DNA from 2 places in the Halobacillus salinarum genome. Region 1 is predicted to be linked to the other one. Evidence: a T-box and tRNA genes for the amino acid it is inferred to sense, from the RefSeq annotation. Region 1 holds a T-box; the other holds one or more tRNA genes.

Evidence for each region. The T-box of region 1 lies ahead of thrS (threonine--tRNA ligase). A T-box ahead of a tRNA ligase gene usually reads a tRNA of that ligase, here a tRNA-Thr.
Region 2: it encodes a tRNA-Thr, which carries the amino acid that the T-box ahead of thrS (threonine--tRNA ligase) is inferred to sense. The anticodon was not compared.

What each region holds. Positions count from the first base shown of each region.
Region 1 covers NZ_CP095073.1:1,938,623-1,948,069, forward strand. Annotated here, with positions in the region: gene coaE (dephospho-CoA kinase) at 1-73, shown strand, start outside; gene MUN89_RS09830 (glyceraldehyde-3-phosphate dehydrogenase) at 217-1,251, shown strand; gene speD (adenosylmethionine decarboxylase) at 1,480-1,857, shown strand; gene MUN89_RS09840 (cytosolic protein) at 2,066-2,416, shown strand; gene nrdR (transcriptional regulator NrdR) at 2,454-2,918, shown strand; gene MUN89_RS09850 (replication initiation and membrane attachment family protein) at 2,970-4,322, shown strand; gene dnaI (primosomal protein DnaI) at 4,335-5,267, shown strand; gene ytxC (sporulation protein YtxC) at 5,424-6,230, shown strand; T-box leader at 6,281-6,505, shown strand; gene thrS (threonine--tRNA ligase) at 6,614-8,554, shown strand; ribosomal protein L20 leader region at 8,668-8,792, shown strand; gene infC (translation initiation factor IF-3) at 8,872-9,375, shown strand; gene rpmI (50S ribosomal protein L35) at 9,405-9,447, shown strand, end outside.
Region 2 covers NZ_CP095073.1:228,703-238,149, reverse strand. Annotated here, with positions in the region: rRNA gene MUN89_RS01375 (23S ribosomal RNA) at 1-1,375, shown strand, start outside; rRNA gene rrf (5S ribosomal RNA) at 1,521-1,634, shown strand; tRNA gene MUN89_RS01365 (tRNA-Val) at 1,648-1,723, shown strand; tRNA gene MUN89_RS01360 (tRNA-Thr) at 1,741-1,816, shown strand; tRNA gene MUN89_RS01355 (tRNA-Lys) at 1,861-1,936, shown strand; tRNA gene MUN89_RS01350 (tRNA-Leu) at 1,944-2,025, shown strand; tRNA gene MUN89_RS01345 (tRNA-Gly) at 2,037-2,111, shown strand; tRNA gene MUN89_RS01340 (tRNA-Leu) at 2,143-2,231, shown strand; tRNA gene MUN89_RS01335 (tRNA-Arg) at 2,243-2,319, shown strand; tRNA gene MUN89_RS01330 (tRNA-Pro) at 2,323-2,399, shown strand; tRNA gene MUN89_RS01325 (tRNA-Ala) at 2,418-2,493, shown strand; rRNA gene MUN89_RS01320 (16S ribosomal RNA) at 2,660-4,225, shown strand; rRNA gene MUN89_RS01315 (23S ribosomal RNA) at 4,519-7,439, shown strand; rRNA gene rrf (5S ribosomal RNA) at 7,632-7,745, shown strand; gene MUN89_RS01305 (MgtC/SapB family protein) at 7,833-8,525, shown strand; gene MUN89_RS01300 (CtsR family transcriptional regulator) at 8,695-9,159, shown strand; gene MUN89_RS01295 (protein-arginine kinase activator protein McsA) at 9,180-9,447, shown strand, end outside.

The DNA.
Region 1 (9,447 bases):
TAATAATGGACCTGTAGATGCAAGCTTTCGGCAGTTAAAACAAATACTTAGAAATTGGGACGTTATCCAATAAGTACGTCAAAGCCTGGGCTTTGGCGTATTTTTGTGCCCTTTATTTAAAAAAATAGTAAACAAATATCCAAAAACGCTTACAATATGATATACTATTTGTGAAATTCGGATAAAAAGTATATCACATAAATTGGGGGCTGGATGATGAGTAAAACAAAAATTGCAATTAATGGTTTAGGAAGAATTGGCAGAATGGTGTTTAGAAAAGCTGTTTTGGACGATTCCCTGGAGCTTGTGGCAGTGAATGCTAGCTATCCAGCAGAAACCATAGCTCACATGCTAAAATATGACAGTGTTCACGGACGGTTTGAAGGGGAAATCACCGCTGCTGAAAATTGTATAGTCGTCGATGGGAAAAAAATAGTGTTATGCTCCACGAGAGACCCGCTTACCTTACCGTGGAGAGAACTCGAGATTGATATTGTGATCGAAGCCACTGGTAAATTCCGCAGCAAAGAAGAAGCGGAGCTTCACATTGAAGCTGGAGCTAAAAAGGTGATTATTACGGCTCCCGGAAAAAATGTAGATTCCACTATTGTGATGGGGGTAAATGAAGAAAGCTTTGACCCGGCTTTCCATGATGTAGTTTCCAATGCTTCTTGTACTACAAATTGTTTAGCTCCGGTAGTAAAAGTGCTGGAAGAACATTTTGGAATTGAAAATGGCTTGATGACAACTGTCCATTCCTTTACGAATGATCAAAAAAACCTGGATAATCCTCATAAAGATTTACGCAGGGCAAGAGGATGTACCCAATCCATTATTCCGACATCCACTGGTGCCGCAAAAGCATTAGGTGAAGTAATTCCATCTATGAAAGGAAAGTTAAATGGAATGGCGCTGCGAGTCCCAACTCCTAATGTTTCTCTAGTTGATTTAGTCGTGGATTTAAAAAGAGAAGCAACGGTTGAGGAAGTGAATGAAGCATTTAGACGGTACTCAAAAAAAGATATGCAAGGGATATTGGAATACAGCGAGGAACCTCTTGTTTCTATTGATTACACAACTTCTCCATCTTCGGCAATCGTAGATGGGCTTTCCACTCAGGTGATTGGGCAGAGGAAAGTCAAAGTGCTTGCTTGGTATGATAACGAGTGGGGTTATTCCTGCAGAGTAGTAGATTTAGCTAAATTTGTCGGATCATTTATGAACCAGAAGACAGAAGCACGCGTGTCTTAATAGTGGAAGTGATTCCCATTGTGTTTTATAATAGGTACCAACTTGCAAGAAAATGTCTTGCAAATCGGGGATAAACCGTATATACTTTTTTGTGAACTTCTGAATTTCTATTTTTTTCATGACTACTCAAAGGGTTAGGACCTCTCAGGACTAACTTTCCCCCGTGGTAGTACGTGACTGATATTTCAGGAGACAAAGAAGTCAATGTACAAAGGGGGATCCTAAATAATGGATACAATGGGAAGACACGTAATAGCTGAACTATGGGATTGTAATGAAAGTAAATTGAATGATATGTCGTTTATTGAACAAGTTTTTGTCGATGCAGCGCTGAAAGCAGGAGCGGAAGTAAGAGAAGTTGCTTTTCATAAGTTTGCCCCGCATGGAGTAAGCGGAGTAGTGATCATTTCTGAATCGCACTTAACAATTCATAGCTTTCCTGAACATGGCTATGCCAGTATAGACGTTTATACATGCGGTGATCGGATCGATCCTAATGTTGCTGCAGAATATATCGTGCAGGCATTAGAAGCAGGCAGAAATGAAACAGTAGAAGTTCCCCGGGGCATGGGTCCTGTTGAAGTTCAGCAATCTCGTGCTTTATAATATCGAATAACAAAACGATAGACCATCCAGCGATGCTGGGTGGTCTTATGTTTTAATCCAACTGATTTCTCTTCAGCAACTGCACATAGGATCGATTCCATGTTTTAGACAGCTTTCCTAAATTCATTAAATCATGTTAAAATGTTAGGAGATCATGTCGAATTTGTTGAAGGGATTTGTTTAAGTGAAAACTTTTATTTCCAGGTATGTGAGCAAACACTCTGAAACGAGTGAAAATCATCGTGATGAAGGTCTTGTTTCCCATTATTATAAAGCTAAGAAAGATGAAGTATTCCGAGCTGTAGAAGCCATGTTCGACACGCCATCGGAAGTGGTCGCGTCTTCTAAAGAACGTGGTGAAATCACGATTAAATACAAAGGGAAGAGATCGGCGTTTGTTGTAGCTACTGTAATTATGGTGCGCCCATTTCAAACTGCTGTAGATTTTTCTGTAACAACTGAATCTGGTGGACCGATCGACTTTGGATTCAGCAGAAATTTAATTGTCAGCCTTTATCAGCAGCTGGACCGCCAGTTTCCTTCAATTGATCCGTCCTAGTGTAAGATGAAATGAGCGAATGTGGAGTTGATTGAATTTGAAATGTCCAAATTGCCACTATAAGAGCACGAAAGTACTGGATTCTCGACCAATTGAAGAAGGACAAGCGATACGAAGGCGCAGGGAATGTGAAGCGTGTGATTTTCGTTTTACTACATTTGAACGCATTGAAGAAGTGCCTTTAATTGTAGTGAAGAAAGAAGGCACGCGTGAAGAATTCAGCCGTGAGAAGCTTATGCGGGGGCTCATCCGTGCCTGTGAAAAGCGTCCGGTTGCGGTTGAGGAACTGGAGAATGTTACGCTTGATATTGAAAAGGAATTGAGGAATCGAGGCGTTTCAGAGGTTTTAAGTAAGGATATCGGTGAAATGGTTATGATGCGTCTGTCCGATATTGATGAAGTTGCCTATGTCCGCTTTGCCTCGGTTTATCGTCAATTCAAAGATATCAATGTGTTTATTGATGAATTAAAAGAACTAATTAAACACGAGGATAAGGGATGAGCCTGATGCGGCTCATTTTCTTTTTTGAAGATATAGAAGGGGTGGAGCATTTTGGAATATGCGATTGGAAAACTGCTTCCCATCGATGGCTATCGTTTGAAAAAGAGCGGAGTTTCCCATAACCGAGAAAGAGTGGCGCTTACTCATTTATATCAGCCGCTGTTAGGTCAGTTAGCCATTTCGCTTTTCCAGTTTTTAGACAGTGAGTTTGAAACGATGGATGAACAGGAAGTTCATACTCATCACACGATTATGTCGTACCTTTCTGTCCAACTGGATAAAATTTATGAAGCAAGAAAAAAACTGGAAGCCATTGGCCTGCTTAGGAGCTACAAATGCATAGAAGATGGCCACACGGTTTATTTGTACGAGATCGTCTCTCCATTTACCCCGGAAGAGTTCTTTCTTGACGAAATGCTTTCTTTACTTCTCCACCATGAATTGGGAGAAGATAAGTATTTAGCTTTAAAGAAACGAGTATCTCATAAATCGTATGATCTAAGTAAATATGAGGAAACCACTGCTGCATTTGAAGACGTTTTCCAACCTATTTCCCAATCAGCTTCAAGGTTGAAAAAAAATGTAGAATCCAAACCAAACGAGTACGGGTTAGCAAAAGGACCAGTGGTCACTGACTCAAGAGTAGATTTTCATTGGCTGAAGGAAACGTTGAGGGAGCGAATGTATCCGAGTGACCGGATTCTTACTGGAAATAATAAACGTGTAATCGTTCAGCTGGCTTATTTATACAACTTAACATCAACTGAAATTGAAAAAGCGGTGACCTGGGCCATTAATGAAGACAATGAATTTATGGTAGAAGAATTCAAAGCCGCTTGTCATGATTTCATTAATGCCCGTCCATCTACATCAGCCAGTCCTTTAGAAAGTCAAAGAGAAAAGCTCTCTTCTAAAGAACAGCAAACAGGTACCAAGGAAGAGCAATTTGTAGCAATGCTTGAGCAGATTTCACCGAAAGAGCTATTAGAAGATTTGTCATCTGGAAGTCATGCAGCTGATCAGGATCTGAAGATCATTCGTGACGTAATGACCGAACAAGGCCTCGCTCCAGGAGTTATGAATGTCCTTGTTCATTATGTCATGCTCAAGACAGATATGAAGCTGTCGAAACCATACTTAGAGAAGATTGCCAGCCATTGGGCACGGAAAAATGTATCCACTGTACGACAGGCTATGAATATGGCAAAAGCGGAACATCAGCAGTATCAGCAGTGGGGCAAGCAAAAGAAGACGTATCGGCAAAACGGCAAAAAAGAAGTACTGCCTTCCTGGTTTAAAGAGCAGAAAAACAAATCGTCCACCAATGAAGCTGCTTCCTCTTATAATTCGAGTGAGATGGCCGAACGGATTCGAAGACTGACGAATAAAGGAAATGGAAGTTAAGGAGGTGAAAGGATGGAACCTATTCAGCATTCTCTAAAAAAATGGATGCGCGGCCATAAGCAGTTTCAACAGCGATTGCAGAAAACGAAAGAAGATGTTCTGAAGTCGGAGGAGATTCTTAAGCTCCTTGAAAAACATCCTTCATTAACAGAGTCAGACCTTGAAAAGAATTTAATTAAATTATATGAATATCAATCTCAATCAAAACAATGCGAAAAATGTCCGACAAGGGAACAATGTATTAATATCCTTCCAGGCTATGCCCCTCGTGTTGAAGTCCATCAATCGGAGATAAAGCTTGCTTATGATAAATGTCCAAGACAGCGTAAACAAGAACAGGAAGAAAGTCAGAAATCACTCGTCAAAAGTCTGTATATGCCGAAAGAAATCCTGGAGGCGAATTTAGAAAGGCTTGATTACAATGATCCTGATAGAGGGAAAGCCATTGAAAAAACAGTGCACTACATTGAATCTCTTGACGACGTCCTGCCTGGGAAAGGGATGTACTTTCACGGCCCTTTCGGGGTGGGGAAAACTTATTTTTTAGGTGCTATTGCGAATGAGCTTAGTAAAAAGAATATTCCATCCATGATCATCTATATGCCGGAATTTGTAAGGGAGATAAAAGCTTCCATAAAAGATGATTCGATGAATGAAAAAATTGAAGCATTTAAGAACGCACCTGTCTTAATGCTGGATGACATTGGTGCCGAATCCCAGTCCGCCTGGTTCAGGGATGAAGTGCTTGGCTCCATTTTACAATTTAGAATGATGGAAAGACTCCCTGTGTTTTTCACTTCCAATTACAGTCTTGAAGAGCTGGAGCAAGTAATGATGACAAGTTCCCGGGGTGACGTGGAGCAGGTAAAAGCAAAAAGAATTACGGAAAGGATCCGCCAGCTGAGTGAAATCGTACCGGTGGAAGGCAAAAATAGAAGAGGATAAAAATTTGCCAAGCCTTCGCATGTTTCCTTTTTTTCTAACATAAGTATAAGGTGACTCAAATAGAATTACTGAGTAATATTCATTCCTTTCACATCAGTCATTTAATGATTCTTTTATACACTTGGTAGAGGAAATGCAGGGATAGGGGGAACTGTGTTGGTATGTATTTACTTTTCTAACCGTGATGATGCCGCTTTTTTTCAGCAGGCTGTGCGATTTTCAAAAGGGAAGTGGAATGTGAAACCTCAGGAATACCAAACTGAATTCCAATTGATTACCGGCACCTTAGGGCAAGCCTATGAGGATACAGTTACGGCACTTGTTGAATTATTTCGGGAAAGAAAACTGCTCGGCTGGCTTGAAGGTGTGCTGAGGTATTCCTATTATTATACGGATCCGCAGGAGATTCAAAGGATTTTAGAAGTAGCTCAGGAATATGATCCTTCTCCACCAGAAGGCCATTCCTGGCCGCCTCTATTTGAGGAAGTTTCCCAAAATATTGATCAAATGTTACAAGAAACGTATAGTGTAGAGTTTGATCATTTATGCGTTCACGTTTTAAAAGCTGTCCACCAGACGCTTATCGATTACACGGGGAAGCTCATTGATGAATATAAACTAGAAGAAGCTCATCAGCTTATGGTGGATTCCTGGCGGCAAAGAGTGAGCTTACGCGATACAGGTGTGCAGCTCCTCCATATAAAAGATGATTCTCCTTTTCGCTATTATCACGCTGAAGGAAATGAATTGAGAGAAGCAGAAACGCTGCTTTACATGAACCAGTATCCGGATTCTTCTATTCGCGATTTGCCATTGGATTGGGATTTAACTCCTGCTCTTGTTCACGCGCCTGATCAATTAATTATTTATTCAGATCGCCAGGGTGTGGGCAAACTTGAACTGCTCGTAAGGATTTTTGAAGAGAAAGCAACCTGGAAGCCTTTAAAGGACTTTCCTTTTTAAAGACTTGATTTGACCTCTGATAACCGCTATAATACCTACATATTATACTTACAAAGGCTTAGAAGAGGATAAGAGCACTAAGAGACGTATGGGCAGAGAAAGGAGTCATTGGCTGGAAGCTCCTTCGTAACACGACTTAGCTGTTTACCACCTCGGAGCTCTGCTTGTGAACAATACAGTAATAAGCAGCGTAAAATCCGCGTTAAGGATGAACGAAGCCGCATGAACTATGCGGGAAATTGGGTGGAACCGCGAGTGAAATGCTCGTCCCTTTGCTGATTGAAGCGGAGGGGCGGGCTTTTTTTGTGGGAGAATTGAAGAAGGGTCTTCACAATTTCATGCTGCTAAAGAAAAATCATGAATAACGAAAAGGAGGAAGAATGATGGCTGATCCTATTGAAATCAAGTTCCCGGATGGGAATACAAAGCAATTTGAAAAAGGTGTAACTGGCGAGGAGATTGCTCATGACATTTCACCTGGTTTAAAAAAGCAGGCACTGGCTATCAAGTTGAATGGGAATCCTTATGATTTAAGGCGTGCCATTAATCAAAATGCGTCAATAGAAATATTGACTTACAAAAATCCAGAGGGACTGGAGGTTTTACGGCATTCTACGGCTCATCTCATGGCTCAAGCTATTAAAAGATTATATGGGGACGTGAACTTTGGAGTTGGGCCAGTCATTGAAAATGGTTTTTACTATGATATAGACTTGGATCAGTCTTTAACTCCAGAAGACCTTCCTCAAATTGAAAAGGAAATGCAACGGATTGTTGACGAAAATTTAGAAGTTAAGCGCATCGAACTCACTCGTGAGGAAGCGAAGAAAAAGTTTAGCGATGATGAACTAAAGCTAGAGTTAATTGATGACATTCCTGAAGGTGAAACTTTAACGATTTATCAGCAAGGAGAATTTGCTGACTTGTGTCGCGGAGTCCATGTACCGCAGACTAGTAAAATTAAAGTGTTTAAATTACTCAGTATTTCAGGCGCTTATTGGCGTGGGGACAGCGATAATAAGATGCTGCAGCGTATTTACGGAACGGCCTTTGAAAAACAATCGCATTTGGAAGAGTATCTTCATATGCTTGAAGAAGCAAAAGAAAGGGACCACCGTAAACTAGGAAAAGAATTGGAAATTTTCACTGTTAATCAAAAAGTCGGCCAGGGGCTTCCTTTATGGCTTCCTAAAGGAGCAACCATCCGCCGCACGATTGAACGCTATATTGTAGATACTGAAGAACGTCTTGGCTATAACCACGTTTATACGCCGGTCCTTGGAAGTGTGGACTTGTATAAAACAAGTGGGCACTGGGATCATTACAAAGATGATATGTTTCCGACTATGGAAATGGATAATGAGGACCTGGTACTTCGCCCGATGAACTGTCCTCACCATATGATGGTCTATAAAAACCAGCTTCACAGCTATCGGAATCTTCCTGTTCGGATCGCAGAGCTCGGTACCATGCACCGCCATGAAATGTCGGGTGCACTAGCTGGGCTTCAACGCGTACGAGCGATGACTTTAAACGATGCTCATATCTTTGCCCGCCCTGACCAGTTGAAGGATGAGTTTCAAAGAGTGGTCCGGCTTGTTCAACGTGTCTATAGAGATTTTGGGATCAACGACTACTACTTCCGGCTGTCTTATAGAGATCCTGAAGATAAGGAAAAATATGTGGATAACGATGAGATGTGGACGAAAGCCCAAGCAATGCTCAAGGAAACGATGGAGGAAATGGAGCTTGAATACGTGGAAGCTGAAGGAGAAGCTGCTTTCTATGGTCCGAAATTAGATGTTCAAGTAAAAACTGCTCTAGGAAAAGATGAAACACTTTCTACGGTTCAGCTTGATTTTCACCTGCCCGAACGATTTGACCTGACTTATGTTGGGGAAGATGGACAGGACCACCGCCCGGTTGTCATTCATCGCGGAGTCGTTTCAACAATGGAAAGGTTTGTGGCATTTTTAATTGAAGAGTATAAAGGTGCATTCCCAACATGGCTTGCTCCTGTCCAGGCTAAGATTATTCCTGTTTCCGCAGAAGCCCATCTCAACTATGCAAAAACATTGGAAGATGAGCTTCGTGAGGCAGGAGTGCGTGTAGAAGTGGATGAGCGCAATGAGAAAATCGGCTATAAAATCAGGGAAGCCCAGACTCAAAAAATTCCTTATCAGCTCGTAGTTGGAGATAAAGAAATCGAAGACTACGCTGTTAATGTCCGTAAGTATGGAGAACAAAAATCTGAAACAAAATCCGTTGAAACATTTAAAGAAGAAATCCGCAACGAAATTGAACAGAAACTGTTAAATAAGTAGCGAGCAATGTGTAATAAGGCTGCTCTACCAGAAGAACCATTGAAAATACAAAACATTGTTGACAAGGCAGGGCAGCCATGATATTCTTATTTAGGTAACTAAATGAACGGATCTGAGACAAGAAGAAGCACCCGCTTCTCACCTGATCGGCGCCTAAGGGCAGTTGGCAGGTTATTTATTCCTTTGTATTCTATAGGAAACGTGTGGGTGCAGTGTGTACCTGCACTTTTTTTATGGTGTCAAATTGACTTGTCGATTACAGATCTAATAATAGTTAAATATTTCGATGGAGGTGGCTCGTTATTAGCAAGGATAGCATGAATGTTAATGAAAAAATCCGCGCACGTGAAGTACGGCTTATCGACGTAAATGGTGATCAGCTAGGGGTTAAATCACGGAGTGAAGCTCTGGATATAGCTGCTAATGCCAATCTTGATCTCGTAATGGTCGCACCGAATGCGAAGCCTCCGGTCTGCCGTATTATGGACTACGGAAAGTACCGCTATGAACAGCAGAAGAAAGAAAAGGAAGCTCGCAAAAAGCAGACTACGATCAAAATCAAGGAAGTCCGCTTGAGTCCTGGAATTGAAGAGCATGACTTTAATACAAAGCTTCGTAATGCTCGTAAATTCCTATCTAAGGGCGATAAAGTGAAAGCTTCTGTACGGTTCAGAGGCCGGGCAATTACGCACAAAGAGTTAGGGCAGGATGTCCTTGAGCGTATGGCCGAAGAGTGCAAAGATGTAGCGCAGATCGAGACCAAACCTAAAATGGAAGGTCGTAACATGTTCATGATGCTTGCTCCTCTAAACGAGAAGTAAGGGAATTAATTATAGGGAGGAATATTGTAATGCCTAAAATGAAAACCCATAAAGGGACTCAAAAACGTTTCA
Region 2 (9,447 bases), 1.7 Mb from region 1:
CGTCCGGTGGGAACGTCAAGCTGTGATGGGGAGGGAACTAAAGTACCGAAGCTCCTGAGTTCACACTGCCAAGAAAATCCTCTAGTGAGGAAAGAGGTGCCCGTACCGCAAACCAACACAGGTAGGCGAGGAGAGGATCCTAAGGTGAGCGGGAGAACTCTCGTTAAGGAACTCGGCAAAATGACCCCGTAACTTCGGGAGAAGGGGTGCTCCTCTGCCGAGGAGCCGCAGTGAAAAGGCCCAAGCGACTGTTTACCAAAAACACAGGTCTCTGCGAAGCCGTAAGGCGAAGTATAGGGGCTGACACCTGCCCGGTGCTGGAAGGTTAAGGGGATGCGTTAGCTTTTGGCGAAGCGCTGAACCGAAGCCCCAGTAAACGGCGGCCGTAACTATAACGGTCCTAAGGTAGCGAAATTCCTTGTCGGGTAAGTTCCGACCCGCACGAAAGGTGCAACGACTTGGGCACTGTCTCAACGAGAGACCCGGTGAAATTATACTATGCGTGAAGATGCGCATTACCCGCGACAGGACGGAAAGACCCCGTGGAGCTTTACTGTAGCCTGATATTGAATGTTGGTACAGCTTGTACAGGATAGGTAGGAGCCAGAGAAGCCGGAGCGCCAGCTTCGGTGGAGGCGCTGGTGGGATACTACCCTGGCTGTACGGACATTCTAACCCAGGACCGTGATCCGGTCCGGAGACAGTGTCAGGTGGGCAGTTTGACTGGGGCGGTCGCCTCCTAAAAGGTAACGGAGGCGCCCAAAGGTTCCCTCAGAATGGTTGGAAATCATTCGCAGAGTGTAAAGGCACAAGGGAGCTTGACTGCGAGACCTACAAGTCGAGCAGGGACGAAAGTCGGGCTTAGTGATCCGGCGGTTCCGCATGGAAGGGCCGTCGCTCAACGGATAAAAGCTACCCCGGGGATAACAGGCTTATCTCCCCCAAGAGTCCACATCGACGGGGAGGTTTGGCACCTCGATGTCGGCTCATCGCATCCTGGGGCTGTAGTCGGTCCCAAGGGTTGGGCTGTTCGCCCATTAAAGCGGTACGCGAGCTGGGTTCAGAACGTCGTGAGACAGTTCGGTCCCTATCCGTCGTGGGCGTTGGAAATCTGAAAGGAGCTGTCCTTAGTACGAGAGGACCGGGATGGACACACCGCTGGTGTACCAGTTGTTCCGCCAGGAGCATCGCTGGGTAGCTACGTGTGGACGGGATAAGTGCTGAAAGCATCTAAGCATGAAGCCCCCTTGAGATGAGATTTCCCTTACCTCTAAGGTAATAAGATCCCTCAGAGACGATGAGGTAGATAGGTCCGAGGTGGACGCGTGGTGACACGTGCAGCTGACGGATACTAATCGATCGATGACTTATCTAAATTGAAAAGCGGAAGCTAGACATACAACTATGATGTTTCGAGTTCGTTTGAATGTGCACTTATCCAGTTTTGAAGATTTATTAAAAAAACCCTTGAAATTTATTCAACGGGGTCATATAATATATCTTGTCCTTAAAAATAAAGGTTTGGTAGTAACGGCGAAGAGGTCACACCTGTTCCCATGCCGAACACAGCAGTTAAGCTCTTCAGCGCCGATGGTAGTCGGGTCGATCCCCGTGAGAGTAGGACGCTGCCAAACCTTTACATAATCCGGAGGATTAGCTCAGCTGGGAGAGCACTTGCCTTACAAGCAAGGGGTCGCAGGTTCGAGCCCTGCATCCTCCACCATTTTCATTCAATAACCAGCCGGCCTAGCTCAACTGGCAGAGCAACTGATTTGTAATCAGTAGGTTGGGGGTTCAAGTCCTCTGGCCGGCACCATCTTATTGAGTGAATTCGTTTTTTGTGAGTGAAACATATTTTTTGAGCCATTAGCTCAGTTGGTAGAGCATCTGACTTTTAATCAGAGGGTCGGAGGTTCGAATCCTCCATGGCTCACCAGTTACTTGCGGGTGTGGTGGAATTGGCAGACACGCTAGATTTAGGATCTAGTGCTTCACGGCGTGGGGGTTCAAGTCCCTCCACCCGCACTTATACTTATGCGGAAGTAGTTCAGTGGTAGAACACCACCTTGCCAAGGTGGGGGTCGCGGGTTCGAATCCCGTCTTCCGCTCCATAGATCAATCAGTGAGAACCTTATTTGCCGTGCCGGGGTGGCGGAATTGGCAGACGCACAGGACTTAAAATCCTGCGGTGGGTTTCCACCGTGCCGGTTCGAGTCCGGCCCTCGGCACCATATAGTTTTTTGCGCCCGTAGCTCAATTGGATAGAGCGTCTGACTACGGATCAGAAGGTTAGGGGTTCGACTCCTCTCGGGCGCGCCATTACGGGAAGTAGCTCAGCTTGGTAGAGCACTTGGTTTGGGACCAAGGGGTCGCAGGTTCGAATCCTGTCTTCCCGACCATTTTACTTTATATTTATTGGGGCCTTAGCTCAGCTGGGAGAGCGCCTGCTTTGCACGCAGGAGGTCAGCGGTTCGATCCCGCTAGGCTCCACCATGATTAATTTGATCTTTGAAAACTGAACGAACCAACCAGTACGTCAATTCATTCTTTCTATCATATAGAAGGAATTCAAACAAAGCACACACGATGTGCACACGAGCTTTAGGACCTTCAACGGTGTTGAAGGCAAGCGCTGTCAAAAGCGCACAGCTTTTCAATTTTTTTGGAGAGTTTGATCCTGGCTCAGGACGAACGCTGGCGGCGTGCCTAATACATGCAAGTCGAGCGCGGGAAGCGAGCGGATCCTCTTCGGAGGTGACGCTCGTGGAACGAGCGGCGGACGGGTGAGTAACACGTGGGCAACCTGCCTGTAAGACCGGAATAACCCGGGAAACCGGGGCTAATGCCGGGTAACACCAACCTTCGCATGAAGGATGGTTAAAAGATGGCTTCTCGCTATCGCTTACAGATGGGCCCGCGGCGCATTAGCTAGTTGGTGAGGTAACGGCTCACCAAGGCGACGATGCGTAGCCGACCTGAGAGGGTGATCGGCCACACTGGGACTGAGACACGGCCCAGACTCCTACGGGAGGCAGCAGTAGGGAATCTTCCGCAATGGACGCAAGTCTGACGGAGCAACGCCGCGTGAACGATGAAGGTTTTCGGATCGTAAAGTTCTGTTGTTAGGGAAGAACAAGTACCGTGCGAATAGAGCGGTACCTTGACGGTACCTAACGAGGAAGCCCCGGCTAACTACGTGCCAGCAGCCGCGGTAATACGTAGGGGGCAAGCGTTGTCCGGAATTATTGGGCGTAAAGGGCACGCAGGTGGTTTCTTAAGTCTGATGTGAAAGCCCACGGCTCAACCGTGGAGGGTCATTGGAAACTGGGGAACTTGAGGACAGAAGAGGAGAGTGGAATTCCACGTGTAGCGGTGAAATGCGTAGATATGTGGAGGAACACCAGTGGCGAAGGCGACTCTCTGGTCTGTCTCTGACGCTGAGGTGCGAAAGCGTGGGTAGCAAACAGGATTAGATACCCTGGTAGTCCACGCCGTAAACGATGAGTGCTAGGTGTTAGGGGGCTTCCACCCCTTAGTGCTGAAGTTAACGCATTAAGCACTCCGCCTGGGGAGTACGGCCGCAAGGCTGAAACTCAAAGGAATTGACGGGGGCCCGCACAAGCGGTGGAGCATGTGGTTTAATTCGAAGCAACGCGAAGAACCTTACCAGGTCTTGACATCCTTGGCCCACCCTAGAGATAGGGTTTTCCCTTCGGGGACCAAGTGACAGGTGGTGCATGGTTGTCGTCAGCTCGTGTCGTGAGATGTTGGGTTAAGTCCCGCAACGAGCGCAACCCCTGACCTTAGTTGCCAGCATTCAGTTGGGCACTCTAAGGTGACTGCCGGTGACAAACCGGAGGAAGGCGGGGATGACGTCAAATCATCATGCCCCTTATGACCTGGGCTACACACGTGCTACAATGGATGGTACAAAGGGCAGCGAAGCCGCGAGGTGTAGCAAATCCCATAAAACCATTCTCAGTTCGGATTGCAGGCTGCAACTCGCCTGCATGAAGCCGGAATCGCTAGTAATCGCGGATCAGCATGCCGCGGTGAATACGTTCCCGGGCCTTGTACACACCGCCCGTCACACCACGAGAGTTGGCAACACCCGAAGTCGGTGAGGTAACCTTTTTGGAGCCAGCCGCCGAAGGTGGGGCCAATGATTGGGGTGAAGTCGTAACAAGGTAGCCGTATCGGAAGGTGCGGCTGGATCACCTCCTTTCTAAGGATACACGAAAGGCGGAAGCGACCGTTCAGACCCGACGAACGAAGCGAGCATACCGAAGAGGCTTTACAGCCTCGGAGTAGGATCGCTTCGGGCGCCAGGGTCTGGGAGCTGAAGCTGGATCGTAAGGAGGCGTACTCGGTTGGTTGTTCAGTTTTGAAAGATCAAGTGATCTTTCTTACGTGAACCTTGAAAACTGGATAAGAAATCAATAGTTTCATCAAGTGATGGAGCTAGTGATGACAAGACATTCAACGAACATCGAAAGAAACAAACGTCTTTTCACAGATAGTTAAGTGAACAAGGGCGCACGGTGGATGCCTTGGCACTAGGAGCCGATGAAGGACGGGACTAACACCGATATGCTCCGGCAAGCCGTAAGTAGGCTGTGAACCGGAGATTTCCGAATGGGGGAACCCACTATTCGTAATGGAATAGTGTCCATGACTGAATCCATAGGTCATGGACGGCAGACCCGGGGAACTGAAACATCTCAGTACCTGGAGGAAGAGAAAGCAAATGCGATTTCCCGAGTAGCGGCGAGCGAAACGGAAACAGCCCAAACCAGAAAGCTTGCTTTCTGGGGTTGTAGGACACTCCTTTGGAGTTACCAAGAAGAAAGGTAGGCGAATCGATCTGGAACGATCAGCCAGAGCAGGTAACAGCCCTGTAGCCGAAACCTTTCTTCCTCCGGAGTGGATCCTGAGTACGGCGGAACACGAGAAATTCCGTCGGAATCCGGGAGGACCATCTCCCAAGGCTAAATACTCCCTAGTGACCGATAGCGAACCAGTACCGTGAGGGAAAGGTGAAAAGCACCCCGGAAGGGGAGTGAAAGAGATCCTGAAACCGTGTGCCTACAAGTAGTCGGAGCCCGTTAATGGGTGACGGCGTGCCTTTTGTAGAATGAACCGGCGAGTTACGACTGTATGCAAGGTTAAGCCGTGAGCGGCGGAGCCGCAGCGAAAGCGAGTCTGAACAGGGCGAGTGAGTATGCGGTCGTAGACCCGAAACCGTGTGATCTACCCATGTCCAGGGTGAAGGTCAGGTAACACTGACTGGAGGCCCGAACCCACGCAAGTTGAAAATTGCGGGGATGAGGTGTGGGTAGGGGTGAAATGCCAATCGAACACGGAGATAGCTGGTTCTCTCCGAAATAGCTTTAGGGCTAGCCTCAGAATAGAAAGTCTTGGAGGTAGAGCACTGATTGGACGAGGGGCCCCTATCGGGTTACCGAATTCAGTCAAACTCCGAATGCCAGCGACTTTGTTCTGGGAGTCAGACCGTGGGTGATAAGGTTCATGGTCGAGAGGGAAACAGCCCAGACCGCCAGCTAAGGTCCCTAAGTGTGTGTTAAGTGGAAAAGGATGTGGAGTTGCTTAGACAACCAGGATGTTGGCTTAGAAGCAGCCATCATTGAAAGAGTGCGTAATAGCTCACTGGTCGAGTGACTCTGCGCCGAAAATATACCGGGGCTAAACACACCACCGAAGCTGCGGATTGATCTTACGATCAGTGGTAGGAGAGCGTTCTAAGGGCGGTGAAGTCAGACCGTAAGGACTGGTGGAGCGCTTAGAAGTGAGAATGCCGGTATGAGTAGCGAAAAAAGAGTGAGAATCTCTTTCACCGAAAGCCTAAGGGTTCCTGAGGAAGGCTCGTCCTCTCAGGGTTAGTCGGGACCTAAGCCGAGGCCGACAGGCGTAGGCGATGGACAACAGGTGGATATTCCTGTACCACCTCCTTTCCGTTTGAACGACGGGGAGACGCAGGAGGATAGGGAGAGCGCGCCATTGGATGAGCGCGTCCAAGCAGCAAGACGGCCGGATAGGCAAATCCGTCCGGTGGGAACGTCAAGCTGTGATGGGGAGGGAACTAAAGTACCGAAGCTCCTGAGTTCACACTGCCAAGAAAATCCTCTAGTGAGGAAAGAGGTGCCCGTACCGCAAACCAACACAGGTAGGCGAGGAGAGGATCCTAAGGTGAGCGGGAGAACTCTCGTTAAGGAACTCGGCAAAATGACCCCGTAACTTCGGGAGAAGGGGTGCTCCTCTGCCGAGGAGCCGCAGTGAAAAGGCCCAAGCGACTGTTTACCAAAAACACAGGTCTCTGCGAAGCCGTAAGGCGAAGTATAGGGGCTGACACCTGCCCGGTGCTGGAAGGTTAAGGGGATGCGTTAGCTTTTGGCGAAGCGCTGAACCGAAGCCCCAGTAAACGGCGGCCGTAACTATAACGGTCCTAAGGTAGCGAAATTCCTTGTCGGGTAAGTTCCGACCCGCACGAAAGGTGCAACGACTTGGGCACTGTCTCAACGAGAGACCCGGTGAAATTATACTATGCGTGAAGATGCGCATTACCCGCGACAGGACGGAAAGACCCCGTGGAGCTTTACTGTAGCCTGATATTGAATGTTGGTACAGCTTGTACAGGATAGGTAGGAGCCAGAGAAGCCGGAGCGCCAGCTTCGGTGGAGGCGCTGGTGGGATACTACCCTGGCTGTACGGACATTCTAACCCAGGACCGTGATCCGGTCCGGAGACAGTGTCAGGTGGGCAGTTTGACTGGGGCGGTCGCCTCCTAAAAGGTAACGGAGGCGCCCAAAGGTTCCCTCAGAATGGTTGGAAATCATTCGCAGAGTGTAAAGGCACAAGGGAGCTTGACTGCGAGACCTACAAGTCGAGCAGGGACGAAAGTCGGGCTTAGTGATCCGGCGGTTCCGCATGGAAGGGCCGTCGCTCAACGGATAAAAGCTACCCCGGGGATAACAGGCTTATCTCCCCCAAGAGTCCACATCGACGGGGAGGTTTGGCACCTCGATGTCGGCTCATCGCATCCTGGGGCTGTAGTCGGTCCCAAGGGTTGGGCTGTTCGCCCATTAAAGCGGTACGCGAGCTGGGTTCAGAACGTCGTGAGACAGTTCGGTCCCTATCCGTCGTGGGCGTTGGAAATCTGAAAGGAGCTGTCCTTAGTACGAGAGGACCGGGATGGACACACCGCTGGTGTACCAGTTGTTCCGCCAGGAGCATCGCTGGGTAGCTACGTGTGGACGGGATAAGTGCTGAAAGCATCTAAGCATGAAGCCCCCCTTGAGATGAGATTTCCCTTACCTCTAAGGTAATAAGATCCCTCAGAGACGATGAGGTAGATAGGTCCGAGGTGGACGCGTGGTGACACGTGCAGCTGACGGATACTAATCGATCGATGACTTATCTAAAATGAAAAGCGGAAGCGACTGTTCAGATCCGATTGGCTAAGCAAACTCGCAGGAAGGCTGGGGTTTTTCAGCCTGGATGAGAGATCGCTTCGATCACGAGGATCTAGGAGCTGCAGCTAGACATACAACCATGACGTTCGTTTGAATGTGCACTTATCCAGTTTTGAGGGTTCACCTCAACAATCCAAATGATGTGGTAGTAACGGCGAAGAGGTCACACCTGTTCCCATGCCGAACACAGCAGTTAAGCTCTTCAGCGCCGATGGTAGTCGGGTCGATCCCCGTGAGAGTAGGACGCTGCCACGTCAAATAACAACCAGAAGCTATTGCTTCTGGTTTTTTTGTATAGGAAACTATTCGCTGCATAAAGTGATAAATAGGGAGGAAATCGTAATGGAGTGGACAGAGATGATAAATGAACATGTAACAATTTTTTTGAGTCGTCTTCTCGTTGCATTAGTCCTTTCAGGGCTGATTGGTTTTGAAAGGGAATTAAAAAACCATTCCGCGGGATTCAGAACTCATATTATGGTAGGTGTAGGCGCGTGTCTTATGATGCTGTTATCTTTATATGGTTTTCAAGATTTCATTGAAGAGTACGACAATGTAAGGTTTGACCCTGCACGCATCCCATCTTATGTGATCAGCGGCATCGGTTTTCTCGGTGCGGGTTCAATTATTGTCCACGGGAGTACAATCCGCGGTTTAACTACGGCTGCTTCAATTTGGACTATGGCTGGCATTGGTTTAGTAGTTGGCGCAGGGATGTATGGTTTAGCGGTATTAACTACCGTTCTTGTGCTGCTTAGTTTGATATTCCTTAACAAGCTTGAAAAACAATATTTTGGTAATCATATGAAAAATCATTTTCTCGTCATTGGTGAACGTTCTATACAAATTAATGAATTACTATCTATATTCGACCATTATCAATTAAGTACCCGGAGAGTCGAAATCCAGCAGGAGCAGGATGGAAACCGCAGGATTGTGATTGAATTAGAGAAGCATCAAGAATTTAATGATCATCTCCTTGTTGACCAATTATCACAAATCGATCATGTTGTTAGCGTGAAACACCGCTCCTAAAGAGGACTGCACAAGAATTTTTGTGTAGTCTTTTTCTATGTTTTAAGAAAAAGAAATTAAGGGAAAGATGAGTGATGTACTTAAAACATTTTAGTTGCGAATAAGAAAAAATTGAGTATAATGAAATTAAGGTCAAAGATAGTCAAAGTCAAAAGAGGGGGAGGGGAAGATGCGGAATATTTCCGACATCATTGAAGAATATCTAAAAAATATTCTTGATAAAGACCAGGAAAAGACCATTGAAATTAAACGTAGTGAAATTGCCGACCATTTTCAATGTGTGCCTTCTCAAATTAATTATGTGATTAAAACAAGGTTTACTGTGGAAAAAGGATATATAGTAGAAAGTAAACGGGGAGGCGGTGGATATATCCGTATTACACGGATTCAACACCGCACCGAGGCTCAATTAATCGATGATATTATTGAAATTATTCAGCCGAGAGCTACCCAATCTGCTTCCGTAGATATTGTGGAAAGATTACTGGAAGACAACATCATTACGACACGAGAAGCCAACTTAATGTTGAGTGTTCTGGATCGTGAAGTTTTAGCTTTTCCTCTTCCTTTAAGAGATGAAGTCCGCTCAAGAATCATGACAGCCATGCTTCTCACGTTAAAATATAAAAGCTAATCCAGGAGGGAGAGAATGGTATGGAATGCCAAGAATGTAACCAACGTCCTGCTACGGTTCATTTAACTCAGGTTATTAATGGTCAAAAAACTGAAGTCCATGTCTGTGAACAATGTGCAAAAGAAAAAGGATATATGAACTATGGTGAAGAAGCTTTTACATTAAACGATCTTTTATCTGGACTTTTTAATACAGAAGGTACTCATCCTATCAGTGGTCAAAAATCTCAGTCCTATTCACATTCTCAGCAGCTGAAGTGCCCTACCTGTGGATTGACGTACAAAGAAT